DNA from 3 places in the Streptomyces lunaelactis genome. Region 1 is predicted to be linked to each of the others. Evidence: riboswitches for the same ligand, from Rfam matches in the RefSeq annotation. Region 1 holds a riboswitch; each other region holds the start of a gene.
The links. A riboswitch is a leader RNA that binds a small molecule or an ion and turns the genes downstream of it on or off. The one in region 1 is predicted to bind cyclic di-AMP.

Region 1 (4,920 bases):
ACGCCAAGGGGAAGACGGGGATCCCCGGCGAGCGCAAGGCCGAGCTGATGACGCATCTGCTGAACATCGATCCGCCGGACCACACCCGGCTGCGGCGGCTGGTGTCGAAGGCGTTCACCCCGCGCGTCGTCGCCGAATTCGCGCCGCGCGTGCAGGAGTTGACGGACCGCCTCATCGACGGCTTCGCAGAGAAAGGGGAGGCGGACCTGATTCATGAGTTCGCGTTCCCGCTCCCCATCTACGCCATCTGCGACATGCTCGGCGTCCCGCGCGAGGACCAGGACGACTTCCGCGACTGGGCCGGGATGATGATCCGGCACGGTGGCGGGCCGCGTGGCGGTGTCGCGCGTTCCGTGAAGAAGATGCGCGGCTATCTCGCCGAGCTGATCCACCGTAAGCGGGAGGATCCGGGCGACGACCTCATCTCGGGACTCATCCGTGCCAGCGACCACGGCGAGCATCTGACGGAGAACGAGGCCGCGGCGATGGCCTTCATCCTTCTCTTCGCGGGCTTCGAGACGACGGTCAATCTCATCGGCAACGGGGTGTACGCGCTGCTGCGAAACCCCGGTCAGCGGGAGCGGCTCCAGGCCTCCCTCGCCGCGGGGGAGAGTGAGCTGCTGGCCACCGGTGTCGAGGAGTTGCTGCGGTACGACGGACCGGTGGAGCTCGCGACCTGGCGGTTCGCCACCGAGCCGCTCAGCCTCGGCGGGCAGGACATCGCGGCGGGCGATCCCGTACTCGTCGTACTCGCGGCGGCGGACCGCGACCCCGAGCGGTTCGCGGACCCGGACACCCTGGACCTCACCCGGCGCGACAACCAGCACCTCGGGTACGGGCACGGCATCCACTACTGCCTCGGGGCGCCGCTCGCCCGGCTGGAGGGCCAGACGGCCCTCGCGACCCTGCTCCGCAGGATGCCCGACCTGCGGCTTGCGGGAGATCCGGCCGATTTGCGGTGGCGTGGGGGGCTCATCATGCGTGGATTGCGTACTCTGCCCGTTGCTTGGGGGTCTGGGGGTCCCCCCGGGAGGTCGACTGCGGCACACCCGGACGGATCTGACGAGCTTTCAGGACTGTGACTTTCACGTTATCTCCGCTGTATCGACTTGTGACTTGCGTGTGAATACGGCTACGTTCACCGTCGTCCCACCAGTCACGTCGGTTACGTGAGTCAGGTCCGTAATCACGTCTGCAGTCACGTCTGTAGTCACGCGAAAGGCAACCGCATGCGCTCCGGGAACGGACGGCACCGCCGACCCCGCCAGGCTCCGGCCATCGTCGTCGCGGCAGGGGTGACGGGATCGGCCATCGCCATTCCACTGCTCGGCGCGGGGTCGGCCTCCGCCGCCGACGCCGCCACTTGGGACCGCGTCGCGGAGTGCGAGAGCGGCGGCATGTGGAGCGCCGACCTCGGCAACGGATACTACGGCGGCCTGCAGTTCTCGCCGGAGACCTGGCAGGACTTCGGCGGCACGGCGTACGCGCCCAGCGCCGACCTCGCCAGCCGCTCCCAGCAGATAGCCGTCGCGCAGAAGGCCCTCGACGCACAGGGTCCCGGGGCGTGGGCCGGTTGCGCGGCCCTCGCCGGGCTGACGAACGACGGCGCCGCGACCGGCGTCGACCCGGGCGCCATGCCGACACCGGGGCAGGGCGCCCCCACCGAGCCGGCCGCGCCCACGACGCCGCCCTCCGCCGAGCCGTCCAGGACGGCGAAGGCCTCGAAGCCCGCCACGGCCACTCCGGACTCCACCGAGGCCGGTGCCGACGCGAATGCCGACAGCGGCAACGGCAAGCACCGCGGCACCCCCGTCGAGACGGCCGAACCCGGCAATACGACTGAACCCGGCAATACGGACAACGAGCGCGAAGCCGGCCGCCACGCCTCGCGAGGTGACGGTGCGGCGCGCGACGGAGCGGGCAGTACGGACGAGACAGGCGAAGCCGGTCAGGCCGGCAACGCGGACGCGGCGCCCGGCGACTACACGGTCCGCGCCGGTGACAGCCTGTGGTCCATCGTCGACGAGCAGAAGCTGCCCGGCGGCTGGTCTGCGCTCTACAAGGCGAACGAGAAGACCATCGGCGGCGATCCCGACCTCGTCCTCCCTGGCCAGAGCCTCGATCTCGGCCGGAAGTAGCCGCAGTCCGGGCGCAGTTCGGGCGCGGCGCGGGCGGCGGTTCGCGGGCTTATGTCCGAGTCTGTCCAAGTGAGACAAGGGTCTCTTTGTCCCAACTGCCGCATCTCGCCCGGCGGAACCGTACATTCCGCCCCTCACCTGCGGAAACGGATGTTCCGCAAGGGGCAGGATGGGCGTTTTCTCCCCGATGTTCGCCTTTGAACATCGGGGAGCGCTGTGTCTACGGTCTGAACCGCTCGCCATCGCGGGCACCACTGACCGTCACGCCGAATCCTGCCGTCGGTCGGGGGGAGCAGTCGTCGCGAAAGCGCCGAAGGCAGGAGCGGGGGACCCAAGGTAAGCGCCGGGCCCGGCTGTTGAGAGACGTACGCAACGGCCAAGGACCGGCTTGGGGTGAAGCCGCGCGCTAGGACGCGCGGCCGGGCAACTCACTTGGCCCGAACCCGACAGCTCACCTCGTAGGCGTCGGTGAGGAGAGAGTTCCATGCTGTTTTCCAGCAAGGCAAAGCACCGCCGCCCGTCCAAGGTCACCCGTATCGCCGCCCTCGCCGGTATCACCGGTGCGGCCGTCGCCGTCCCGCTGATGGGCGCCACCTCGGCCTCCGCCGCGACGACCGCCGAGTGGGACCAGGTCGCGCAGTGCGAGTCCGGCGGCAACTGGTCGATCAACACCGGCAACGGCTACTACGGCGGCCTGCAGTTCTCGGCCTCCACCTGGGCCGCGTACGGCGGCACCGCATACGCCTCCAGCGCCGACCAGGCCTCCAAGTCCCAGCAGATAGCGGTCGCCGAGAAGGTCCTGGCCGGCCAGGGCAAGGGTGCCTGGCCGAGCTGCGGCGTCGGCCTGTCCAACGCCGCGAACGACGCCGGCTCCGCCGCCGCGCAGCCGAAGGCGCAGCCCGCCCCGAAGCGCGCCGAGGCTCCCACCACCCGTTCCGAGCGCCCCGCCGCCCCGGCGAAGTCCGCGAAGCCCGCCAAGGCCAAGGACGTCAAGAAGGGCGACGGCGAGTACAAGGTCAAGGCCGGCGACACCCTCGGCAAGATCGCCGAGGCCGAGAAGGTCAAGGGCGGCTGGCAGAAGCTGTTCGACCTGAACAAGGACATCGTCGACGACGCCGACGTGATCTTCCCGGGCCAGCAGCTCCACCTGAGCTGACCCGAGGACCCGAGGACCCGGAGCCCCAGGACTCCGGTGGACCCGGCGGCCCACCGAACCCTGCGGACCCTGCGGACCCCCGTCCCCCACAGCCACCCCGGTCCGGCGCGCATTCCCCCGTACGCGCCGGGCCGGGGTTCTGCCTGTCACGGCCACGCTCGCGCCTGCCGGTCACCCCTCCTCGGCGTTACCGACAGGTAGTTCACCTGCCGTTTGTCCGGCGTCGCGAGTCTTCGGGCCCTTTTTCGTCCCAGCGGGCGGGCATCGGCCGGCCGATGCCCGCCCGCCGGATAGGCTCATGGCGCAAGGCCAAAGAGACCCTGCACTTCAAGCGTCACATCCCAGAAGGAGATGCTCGTGCCGTCCATCGACGTCGTCGTAGCCCGGGAAATCCTGGACTCCCGAGGCAACCCCACGGTCGAGGTCGAGGTTGGCCTCGACGACGGCAGCACGGGCCGTGCTGCTGTTCCGTCCGGCGCCTCCACCGGTGCGTTCGAGGCTCTTGAGCTCCGTGACGGTGACCAGAACCGCTATCAGGGCAAGGGCGTCGAGAAGGCCGTTCTCGCCGTGATCGAGCAGATCGGCCCGGAGCTCGTCGGTTACGACGCCACCGAGCAGCGTCTGATCGACCAGGCGATGTTCGACCTGGACGCCACCCCGGACAAGTCCTCCCTCGGCGCCAACGCCATCCTCGGCGTCTCCCTCGCCGTCGCGCACGCCGCCTCCGAGGCCTCCGACCTGCCGCTCTTCCGCTACCTCGGCGGCCCGAACGCGCACCTGCTGCCCGTTCCGATGATGAACATCCTGAACGGCGGCTCGCACGCCGACTCCAACGTGGACATCCAGGAGTTCATGATCGCGCCGATCGGCGCCGAGTCCTTCTCCGAGGCCCTGCGCTGGGGCGCCGAGGTCTACCACACCCTGAAGAAGGTCCTGAAGGAGAAGGGGCTCTCCACCGGCCTCGGCGACGAGGGCGGCTTCGCGCCGAACCTCGACTCGAACCGTGCCGCGCTGGACCTCATCCTCGAGGCCATCAAGCAGGCCGGTTACGCCCCCGGCCAGGACATCGCGCTCGCGCTCGACGTCGCCGCGTCCGAGTTCTACAAGGACGGCACGTACCAGTTCGAGGGCAAGTCCCGCTCGGCCGCCGAGATGACCGAGTACTACGAGGACCTCGTCGCCTCGTACCCGCTGGTCTCCATCGAGGACCCGCTGTTCGAGGACGACTGGGCCGGCTGGAAGGTGCTCACCGACAAGCTGGGCGCCAAGGTCCAGATCGTCGGCGACGACCTGTTCGTCACCAACCCCGAGCGTCTGGCCCGCGGCATCGAGGAGGGCTCCGCGAACGCCCTGCTCGTCAAGGTCAACCAGATCGGTTCGCTGACCGAGACCCTCGACGCCGTCGAGCTCGCCCAGCGCAGCGGCTTCAAGTGCATGATGTCCCACCGCTCCGGTGAGACCGAGGACGTCACCATCGCCGACCTGGCCGTCGCCACCAACTGCGGCCAGATCAAGACCGGCGCCCCGGCCCGCTCCGAGCGCGTCGCCAAGTACAACCAGCTGCTGCGTATCGAGGAGATCCTCGACGACGCGGCGGTGTACGCGGGCCGCTCGGCGTTCCCGCGG
Region 2 (4,920 bases), 2.9 Mb from region 1:
GGGGGCGGTGGCGGGCCGGCCATCGGCGTTGATCCGGTCGTAGCGGACGGTGGCGATGAACTCGCCGCCCACGGTGACAGCCAGACCCACCCGGTCCACATAGTCGTGATGGGTGAACCGGTGGACGTCCTTGTCGGAGAGCCTGGGATAGGGCGCGAAGAAGCGGTAGTACTTCGACTCGTCGGAGACCTGCTCGTAGAAGCTGACCAGGCGTTCGGCGTCGTCGGTGGTGATGGGCCTGATGTGCGCGGTGGCACCGTCGCGCAGCACCACGTCCGCTTCCCAGTGGTCGGGGTAAGCGTGATCCGACGAGGTCTGCATGGGGAAAGCGTACGGCTCACGCACCGGTCGCGGAGGAGGTTGCCGCGGGGCAGTCTGAGGAGGCCGATCGGCGGCGTTCCGGGGCCCGGGGTCGCTATGAGCACGCGGCAACGCATGAGAGACTGGTCTAGACAACCCGCTAAGACTTGAAGGGCAACACCATGGCTGAGCGCCGCGTCAATGTCGGCTGGGCCGAGGGCCTGCACGCCCGCCCCGCTTCCATCTTCGTCCGTGCCGCCACGGCCGCCGGCGTCCCCATGACGATCGCCAAGGCGGAGGGCAACCCGGTCAACGCCGCCTCCATGCTCGCGGTGCTCGGCCTGGGTGCCCAGGGTGGCGAGGAGATCGTGCTCGCCTCCGAGGCGGACGGCGCCGACGCCGCCCTGGACCGTCTGGCCAAGCTGGTCGCCGAGGGTCTCGAGGAGCTCCCCGAGACCGTCTGAGCCGGACTGCCGAATGACCCATCACGAAGCCGTGGCGTCCCGAATTCGGGGCACCACGGCTTCGTTCTTTTCCGGGTCCCGGTGCCATTCAATTTCGGGCAGCAGAAAAGAAGTCCCGCGGATATCTTTCCTTTGTATACGGCGCCACTGTTAATGCTGGACGCTCGCGGTGTTTACGGGATGTTGCGAAGTCCTCACGCGCTCGGGGCGGCGCAGCCGGTGCGCGGCGGTGGCCCGTTCGGTGTGCAGGGCCGTCAGCGCCCGCGCCCTCTCCACGTCGCCGCGCGCCACGGCGTCCACGATCGCGCCGTGCTCGGCCCAGGACTCCATGGGCTTGGCCGGCTGCTCGACGGCGTACATCCAGGCGATCTTGTGCCGCAGCTGGGTGAGCAGGGCGATCAGCGCGGGGCTGCCGGAGGCCTGGGCGAGCGTCTCGTGGAACCATCCGCCCAGTGACCGCAGATCCTCGCCCTGGCCGCGGCGGGCCCGCTCCTGACCCAGTCTGACCAGGCCACGCAGCACTTTGAGGTGTGCGTCGGTACGACGCTGGGCGGCACGCGCCGCGCCCATGGGCTCCAGCAGCATCCGGATCTCCAGGAGGTCGGCGGCCTCCCGCTCGGTGGGCTCGGCGACGCAAGCGCCGGCGTGCCGGCGAGTGGTGACGAAGCCCTCGGACTCCAGGGTGCGAAGGGCTTCGCGCACCGGGACGCGGGAGACGCCGTAGCGGCGGGCCAGCTGCTCCTCGGTGAGCCGGCTGCCGCGCTCGAATACACCGGAGACGATGTCGTCGCGGATCGCCGTGCATACCGAGTGCGCGGGAATGCGCATGACCGAACCTCCGCTTTAATCCGCGCGAAACGCAGCCGATTGACGTCTGTCCGGTGACTCTATTGCAGTGGGCCGGATTTTCCGATGGCCCACCGGAATCCATGGATATCTTTTGGCCAGGGGTCCAGGTGCGCGGCAAACACCGAAGGCCCCGGCGGGGGGTGCCGGGGCCTTCGGTGAGCAGTTCCGCGGAGCTGCGCTCAGACGTTCACGCCGTGCGCGCGCAGGTACGCGAGCGGGTTGATGTCGGAGCCGTACTCGGGGCTGGTCCTGGCCTCGAAGTGGAGGTGCGGCCCGCTGGTGTTGCCGGTCGCGCCGGAGAGGCCGATCCGCTGACCCGGGGTCACGCTCTGGCCGACCGAGACGCTGATGGACGAGAGGTGGCCGTACTGCGTGTACGAGCCGTCGTTCATCTTGATCACGACGTTGTTGCCGTACGCGCCGCCCCAGCCGGCCTCGACGACGGTGCCCAGGCCCACCGCGTGCACGGACGTGCCGGACGCGGCGTGGAAGTCGATGCCGGTGTGGCTGCCGGAGGACCAGACGGCGCCGCCGGCCTGGTAGCCGGTGGAGACGTAACTGCCGCTGATCGGCGACACGAAGGAGTTCAGGCGCTTGCGCTCGGCCTCACGGGCGGCGCGCTCCTTGGCCTCGCGGGCCTCCTTGGCGCGGGCTTCCGCCTTGCGCTTCGCCTCGGCCTCGGCCTTCGCCTTGGCGGCGGCCTCAGCGGCCTCCTGCTTCTGGGCGGCGGCCTGGTCGGCGATCTGGTCGGCGAGGGAGTCGGCGGCCACGATCTGGGTCAGGCCGGTGTCCTCCACGGTGGTCGCGCCGGTCTCGGCAGCGAGCGCCGGGGAAGCGAGGGTTCCGATGACGCCAGTGGTGGCGAGAGCCGCGACGCCGGCGAAGTTCGCCTTCTTGCGCGTCATTCGGCCCGGGGCACGGTGCTTCCCGGTGGCACGGGTGAACGCCATGAAGTGGCTGATCCTTTCCTTCCTTCTCGCCTACCGGGTTAGCTGACGGGTTCGGAGCAGGAAGGTCTCCTACGGGCCCCTCCAGGTGCGAAGGCGCCCGATTCACCCCAGGGACTGAGTGGGTCCCCGGCTCCCCAGGCTCGCGCCTGACGGGGACTCGGCGATGGCTGTCCGATGCCGCGGATGCGGCGGGCTACTGGCGGACAGCCGCACCGACGCTAGGCGGCTCATCTTTCAATCACCAAACAGACAGCCCCTTTTGTAGCGCACGCCACAGGGCAGACAGGCAACCTCTCCAATAAAACGGACAAAAGGCGGAACCCCGGCAACGCTCTGGATGCCGGGGTTCCGCTTGCGCGTCCGGAATTGTTTGCCGGACGTACTCAATCAGCCTGTGACAACAGTCACTTCACCGATGCCCAGCGCCCTGACCGGCTCCTCGATCTTCGAAGCATCGCCGACGAGCACGGTGACCAGACGGTCCACCGGGAAGGCGCTGACGGCCGCGGCCGTCGCCTCCACGGTGCCCGTCTCGGCCAGGCGTACGTACAACTGCGCCTGGTAGTCGTCCGGGAGGAACTGCTCGACCTGGTCGGCGAGCGTGCCCGCGACGGACGCGGCCGTCTCGTACTTCAGCGGGGCGACGCCCACCAGGTTCTGCACGGCGACATCGCGCTCGGCGTCGGTGAGCCCCTCCGCCGCGAGCGTGCGCAGCACCTTCCAGAGGTCGTCGAGCGCCGGGCCGGTGTTGGGGGTGTCCACGGAGCCGCTGATGGCGAGCATCGCGGCGCCCGACCCGTCGGGCGCGGAGCGCAGCACCTGGCCGAAGGCCCGCACGCCGTAGGTGTAGCCCTTCTCCTCGCGCAGGACGCGGTCGAGACGGGAGGTGAGGGTGCCGCCCAGGCAGTACGCGCCGAGCACCTGGGCCGGCCACACACGGTCGTGGCGGTCCGGGCCGATGCGGCCGATCAGCAGCTGCGTCTGGACCGCGCCGGGGCGGTCCACGATCACCACACGGCCGGTGTCGTCGGCGGTGATCGCCGGTACGGGACGGGGCGACGCGCTGTTGCCCGTCCAGGTGCCGAGGGTGTCGGCGAGCACCGCGTCCACATCGACGCCGGTGAGGTCGCCGACGATCACCGCGGTGGCGGTGGCGGGCCGGACATGCGCCTCGTAGAAGGCCCGTACGGCCGCGGAGTCGATCCGGGCGACGGTCTCCTCCGTGCCCTGGCGGGGGCGCGACATACGCAGCGTTGCCGGGAAGAGCTCCTTGGAGAGCTGCTTGGCGGCACGGCGGGACGGGTTGGCCGTCTCGTGCGGAATCTCGTCCAGGCGGTTGCGTACGAGCCGCTCGATCTCGTTGTCCGCGAAGGCAGGGGCGCGCAGCGCCTCGGCGAGCAGGCCGAGCGCCTTGGGCAGCCGGGAGACCGGGACCTCGAGCGACGCGCGGACACCGGGGTGGTCGGCGTGCGAGTCGAGCGTGGCGCCGCAGCGCTCCAGCTCGGCGGCGAACTCCTCGGCCGTGTGCTTGTCGGTGCCCTCCGACAGGGCGCGCGCCATGATCGTGGCGACGCCGTCCAGGCCGTCCGGCTCGGCGTCCAGCGGGGCGTCGAGGGAGATCTCGACGGCCACCACCTGCTGACCCGGGCGGTGGCAGCGCAGCACGGTCAGGCCGTTGTCCAGCGTGCCGCGCCCGGGGGCCGGGAACGCCCAGGGGCGGGCTTCTCCGGCCGTCGGCTGCGGGTGGAACTGCATGGTCACGGCAGCGTCGCTCACTGGTCCGCCCCTTCGTGCTCGTCGTTCTCGTCGCTGTCGCTCGCGTCACCGTCGTCCGCGGAGAGCGGCTCATAGACCAGTACGGCCCTGTTGTCGGGGCGCAGCCGGGCCTTGGCGACGGCCTGCACCTCTTCGGCGGTGACATCCAGCACCCGCTGTACGGCGGTCAGCGCCAGCTGCGGGTCGCCGAACAGCACGGCGTACCGGCACAGTTCGTCGGCGCGGCCGGCGACCGTACCGAGCCGGTCCAGCCACTCGCGCTCCAACTGGGCCTGCGCGCGCTCCATCTCCTCGGGCGTGGGGCCCTCCGCGGCGAACCGCGCGAGCTCCTCGTCGACCGCGGCCTCGATCTGCGGGACCTCGACACCGCCCGACGTCTTGACGTCCAGCCAGCCCAGCGAGGGTGCTCCGGCCAGGCGCAGCAGGCCGAAGCCGGCCGCGACGGCCGTCTGGTCACGGCGCACCAGGCGGTTGTGCAGCCGCGAGGACTCGCCGCCGCCGAGGACGGTGAGCGCCAGGTCGGCGGCGTCGCACTCGCGCGTGCCGTCGTGCGGCAGGCGGTAGGCGGCCATCAGCGCGCG
Region 3 (4,920 bases), 4.4 Mb from region 1:
GAGTTCGACGTCGGTGATGGCTCGCAGCGTGTTGGGGTAGACCTGGTCCACCCGGTCCCCGAGGTAGGCCTGCGTGGCTCCGCTGTAGACACCTACCTGCTCGGTGCGGCCGAGCTCGATGTCGTCGCCGTGGAGATGGCGGACCATGGCGACCGTACCGCTGAGAAGTACGAAGAAGCAGGTGGCGGCCTCGCCCTGGGAGTAGACGGGCGCTCCGCCCGGCCGCACCTCGACGCTGCCGCGCTCGGCGAGCCACGCCAGCTGTTTGTCGTCGAGGGCCTCGAAGAGGAACAGGGTCTGCAGTTCGGCCGGGGTCAGCTTGTCGCGCGGGCTCGGGGCATTCATTGCGCCTCCATGTAGCGGTGCACCAGGGAGACGGCCATGGCGCCTTCCCCGACCGCGGATGCGACCCGTTTGACCGATTCGGCCCGTACGTCGCCGGCGGCGAAAACACCGGGCACACTGGTTTCGAGGTGGTAGGGGTCCCGTGACAGCGGCCATCCAGCGGGGCGCGCTCCCTCGGACAGCAGGTCGGGACCGGTGAGCACGAAGCCCCGTTCGTCACGGCGGACGACGCCGTCCAGCCACCCAGTGGGCGGTTCGGCGCCGATGAAGACGAACAGCCACGAGGCATCGGTCGTTCTCACGTCGCCCGTGCGGTTGTCGCGCAGGGTCAGTCGCTGCAGGTGCCTGTCGCCCTCGCCGCCCGCCACCTCGGTGTGCGGGTGGACGTGAATGTTGGCGATGCCGTCGATCTGCTGGACCAGGTAGTGCGACATCGACCTGGCCAAGTCGGCTCCGCGGACCAGGAGATGGACGCGGTTGGCATAGCGGGAGAAGTAGACGGCGGCCTGGCCGGCGGAGTTGGCGCCGCCGACGATGTACACGTCCTCCCCCGTGCAGTTGGCTGCTTCGAAGGACGCCGAGCCGTAGAAGACTCCGGCTCCGGTGAACTCGTCGAGGCCCGCCCCCTCCAGCCGCCGGTACGACACCCCCGTCGCCAGGACGACGGTGTGCGCCCCGATCGAGGTCCCGTCGCTGAACCGCAGCACCCGGCCCGCCCCTGCCGCTTCCAGTGACACCACTTCCCGCGCGCTGAGGATCTCGGCGCCGAAGCGGGTGGCCTGCCGACGTGCCCGGTCCGTCAGCTGCGCCCCGGACACTCCGTCGGGGAAACCCAGGTAGTTCTCGATACGGCTGCTCTGGCCGGCCTGCCCGCCGGTCGCGCTCCGCTCCACCAGCACCGTTCGCAGCCCCTCGGACGCCGCGTAGACGGCGGCGCCGAGCCCTGCGGGGCCCGCGCCGATGACGACGACGTCGTAGAAGTCGGCGGCCGGGGTGGTGCTCAGTCCCACTTCGGCGGCGAGCTCGGCCTCGCTCGGCGCCTGCAGGGTCTTGCCGTCGGCCGTGATCACCAGCGGCACGTCGTCGGCGCTGAGACCGGCCGCGTCCAGGAGCCGCCGCCCTTCGGGTTCGTCCGCGGCGACCCAGCGGTAGGGCACGAGATTGCGGGCGAGGAATTCCCGTACGGCGAAGGACGGCGCCGACCAGCGGTGGCCGACGATCCGTGTCTCCCCCACCGCCAGGTCGGGCGCCGCCGCCCACAGCTCCAGCAGCGCGTCCAGCACCGGGTAGAGGTTCTCCTCCGGCGGACTCCACGGCTTGAGCAGGTAATGATCGAGATCGACGATGTTGATCGCGTCTATGGCCGCGCCCGTGTCGGCGTACGCCGTCAGAAGCACCCGTCTGGCCAGGGGGAAGAGGTCCATGGCCGCTTCCAGAAACTGCACGCCGTTCATCGTCGGCATGCGGTAGTCGGCGATCATCACGGCGAGCGGCTCGCCGCGCAGCTTGACCTCCCGCAATGCCTCCAGGGCCTCTGCACCCGAGGGCGCGCGGAGCACGCGATACCGGTCGCCGTACCGGCGCCGGAGGTCGCGGGCGATGGCTCGGGAGACTCCCGGATCGTCGTCGACGGTCAGGATGGTCGGCTTCGCCATGCCCACCATCATGCGCCGCACCGATCACGAATGCGATGCGAATGCGGAACACGACCGGAGTAAGGGCTCGGGCGGCGATCTTCGGCCCGTCGCCATGCAGCCCCTCCGTGACCTGAAGGTCACGCTCGTGGAGCGCCGTCACGTCGGCCCGGTCCGTGCGGCGAGCGCGATCTGTTGCGTTTGAACCTTTCGGCTAAAGAGTCGGTGCGGTGGTACGGGCCAGGCCGGGCCGCAGATCGACGTCGGCGAGCACGTCGCAGCAGGCCGCGCCTGCCCGAGCTGCGGGCGGCAGCAGCCGGGATCGGGGCCGACCTGCACATCTCGGGGCGCTTCACGGGGATCCCGGCGGCCCGAGCCGCCGGGACCCAGAACGTCAGTAAGGTCCGTTGACGTTGTCGATCGAGCCGTACTTGTCGGCGGCGTAGTTGCACGCGGCGGTGATGTTGGCGACCGGATCAAAGCTGTCCATCGCCGTGCCGGGCACGTGGTAGGCCAGGAAGGTCGGCTGGATGACCTGCAGGAGCCCCTTGGACGGCGTTCCGGCGGCGGCGTTGGAGTCCCAGTTGTTGATGGCCAGCGGGTTGCCCGCGGACTCGCGCATGACGTTTCGGTGGATGCCGTCGTAGCTGCCCGGTATGCCGTGCCGGGCCATGACGTCCAGCGACTCCTTGATCCAGCCGTCGAGGTCATTGGAGTAGGCCGCGGGCTTGGAGACGACGGCGGCCTTCTTGGTGGACAGGGTGGACGTCCGCTCGGAACGGTCGGCCCGCTGGGAGGAGGATGCCTTGGACGCGGACGCCTTGGCGGAGGGCGCCTTGGCGGAGGGCGCCTTGGCCTTCTTACCGACGGTCAGCTCGAGTCCGGGATGAATCAGCCGCGGGTCGTCACCGACAGCCTTCCGGTTGTCCTGGTACAGCTTCTTCCAGCCGCCGCTCACGGCGAGCTGGTCCGCGATCTTGGAAAGGGAGTCCCCCGCGACGACCGAATAGGTCGTGGGGCCCGCCTTCTTCGCGGGGGCCGGCGCGGCCGCCGCGATGGCCGGTGCCACGGCCTTCTCGACAGCAACGGGCTGCGCCTGCGCCGCGCCGGCAGCGGTCGCGCCGATCACCGGAAGGACGAGTGCGGCGCCACCCGTGCCCACGACGGCGAGACCCCGGGTGAGTGAGCTGGACTTGGGGCGACGGTGCTTACCCTTTGCGGGCATGACGAATTCCTCTCCGTCGCCTGCGAGGTGAGCTGTCGGGTTCGGGCTGGAGATGCCCGGCCGCAGTATGAATGCGACTTCACCCCAAGCCGTTCCGGATTCCGGATCGGCGGCTTACCTGGGTCCCCCGCTCCTGCCGTACGTGAGTGGGTCGGTTCGGTTTCCGGATGGCGGCAGGATTCGGCGGTCCATCCGGATTGCCGTGACCGTAAGCGAGATGCACCGGAGGGAACAAGCCCTGAATTCAATAGGGCATTCCGCGAGGAGGATCCGCCGCGAGAATATCCCTTGATCCATCCCGAGCGGGAAACTCAACTTTCTTTCTGTGGAACGGGACTGGGCTCATCGGCGCTGTCCACAAATCGCCATAGACGTGACCCATTTCACTGGAGGCAATGCGGAACGGTGTGCCGTGCGGCAGGGCGCGAGAGAAAGATATTTCGCGCGAGTACTACCAATTCAGGCATCATGCGAAATATCAGAGCAACTGCCCACGCAGTAACTTTTCGGGCGAAACGTCACTGCCGGAACGCTTTCTCGACCAAGGTCGCGCAGCGAGTCGCCCTGGCGGACCGCGAAACGCCCCGCGGTTCGCACCACTATTCGCCGCTGTAGGCAAATATGGAGGCTTATGCCGCCTCTGTCCGTTTATCGACCGGCCGCCCCAGACTCTCGGCCGCCGGGACCCTGCTCCTGGGCCTGCGCCCACGCGGTGAACGCCTGAGTGCACAAGAGCGGGGTCCCCATCGTCGACGAGAGGAAACGGGCGGGCGGCGTGGCATCCGCCGCGCCGGATCCGGACGTCAGCCGCACCTACGGCCGTTGTTGATGCAGCTCACCGCTTTCCTCATCAGCGACGCGGACATCACGTTGATGAAGTCGCCATGGTCCGTCACCGGCTTGTGCAACTGCTCAGGGAAGCTGTCGACGGCGAACACGGAGCCGGGCGCGATCTTGTACGTGATCCGCTGGACCAGTTGAGGAATGGCCCGGAATCCCTTCGGGCACGCGCCGTTGGGGCGCGCGAAGGTCACATGCGTGCGGTGGTTCGCGCTGTCGGTGTTCTGGCCGTCCCAGCAGCTCTGGAAATTGAACGTACGCACCACGTTGCTGCCGCGCGGGCACAGCGGGTATTTGTCCTTGAGCTGTCGGTTCTCGAAGCCGGTGCAGCTCCAGGATGCGTTGGCATTGGCTGTTCCATTGGTGAACGCCTTGGCGTCGCCGGTGATGATGCGCAGGAATGTGGGCATCGCCGTGACTTTGCCGACGGGACTGCCGCGGAAGGTGAGTTGCACGGAAGCGGGCTGGAGAATGCGTCCGACGTTGCCGTCCTGTCCGCCGCCGGGAAGATTGGCGTCGGCCTCGATCTTCCCGTTGCGCAGTCGCAGCACCGGCCAATAGTGCGTGGAGCGGTCGCCGTTGGTGCACGTCGTATTGGCGGTGGCCAGGTCGTCATTGGTGGAGAAGGCATCGGTCTCGAGGTTGCCGACGTAGTCGTGCATGTGGTGGGCGCCGTTGCTCACACCGGGGGCGACGATGACGTTGTCGGGGTTGAAGTGCTTGTTCTCGTTGCGACCGCAGCGCGACTTGAAGGTGCCACGGGAGGCGTTGCTCCGTACGCGGGGCTCGGCGACATTGGGCCGCACCTTGCGGATGTCCACGAAGTCCGACCTTCGGGGACCCGTCTGCCCCTGACCGCCCGCGGCCGGCGCGGAG

Region 2: another riboswitch for cyclic di-AMP. It lies ahead of SLUN_RS29600 (M23 family metallopeptidase); the one in region 1 lies ahead of SLUN_RS15990 (LysM peptidoglycan-binding domain-containing protein).
Region 3: another riboswitch for cyclic di-AMP. It lies ahead of SLUN_RS36585 (LysM peptidoglycan-binding domain-containing protein); the one in region 1 lies ahead of SLUN_RS15990 (LysM peptidoglycan-binding domain-containing protein).

The regions. Positions count from the first base shown of each region.
Region 1 is NZ_CP026304.1:3,549,947-3,554,866, reverse strand. Features, by position in the region: gene SLUN_RS16000 (cytochrome P450 family protein) at 1-1,082, shown strand, start outside; gene SLUN_RS15995 (LysM peptidoglycan-binding domain-containing protein) at 1,230-2,138, shown strand; cyclic di-AMP (ydaO/yuaA leader) riboswitch at 2,437-2,618, shown strand; gene SLUN_RS15990 (LysM peptidoglycan-binding domain-containing protein) at 2,623-3,294, shown strand; gene eno (phosphopyruvate hydratase) at 3,652-4,920, shown strand, end outside.
Region 2 is NZ_CP026304.1:6,419,511-6,424,430, reverse strand. Features, by position in the region: gene SLUN_RS29615 (bifunctional acetate--CoA ligase family protein/GNAT family N-acetyltransferase) at 1-321, opposite strand, end outside; gene SLUN_RS29610 (HPr family phosphocarrier protein) at 483-764, shown strand; gene SLUN_RS29605 (GntR family transcriptional regulator) at 915-1,592, opposite strand; gene SLUN_RS29600 (M23 family metallopeptidase) at 1,793-2,563, opposite strand; cyclic di-AMP (ydaO/yuaA leader) riboswitch at 2,577-2,736, opposite strand; gene SLUN_RS29595 (M16 family metallopeptidase) at 2,951-4,318, opposite strand; gene SLUN_RS29590 (M16 family metallopeptidase) at 4,336-4,920, opposite strand, start outside.
Region 3 is NZ_CP026304.1:7,999,035-8,003,954, reverse strand. Features, by position in the region: gene SLUN_RS42155 (ATP-binding protein) at 1-345, opposite strand, end outside; gene SLUN_RS36595 (NAD(P)/FAD-dependent oxidoreductase) at 342-2,000, opposite strand; gene SLUN_RS36590 (hypothetical protein) at 1,999-2,184, shown strand; gene SLUN_RS36585 (LysM peptidoglycan-binding domain-containing protein) at 2,374-3,204, opposite strand; cyclic di-AMP (ydaO/yuaA leader) riboswitch at 3,209-3,367, opposite strand; gene SLUN_RS36580 (DUF1996 domain-containing protein) at 4,008-4,920, opposite strand, start outside.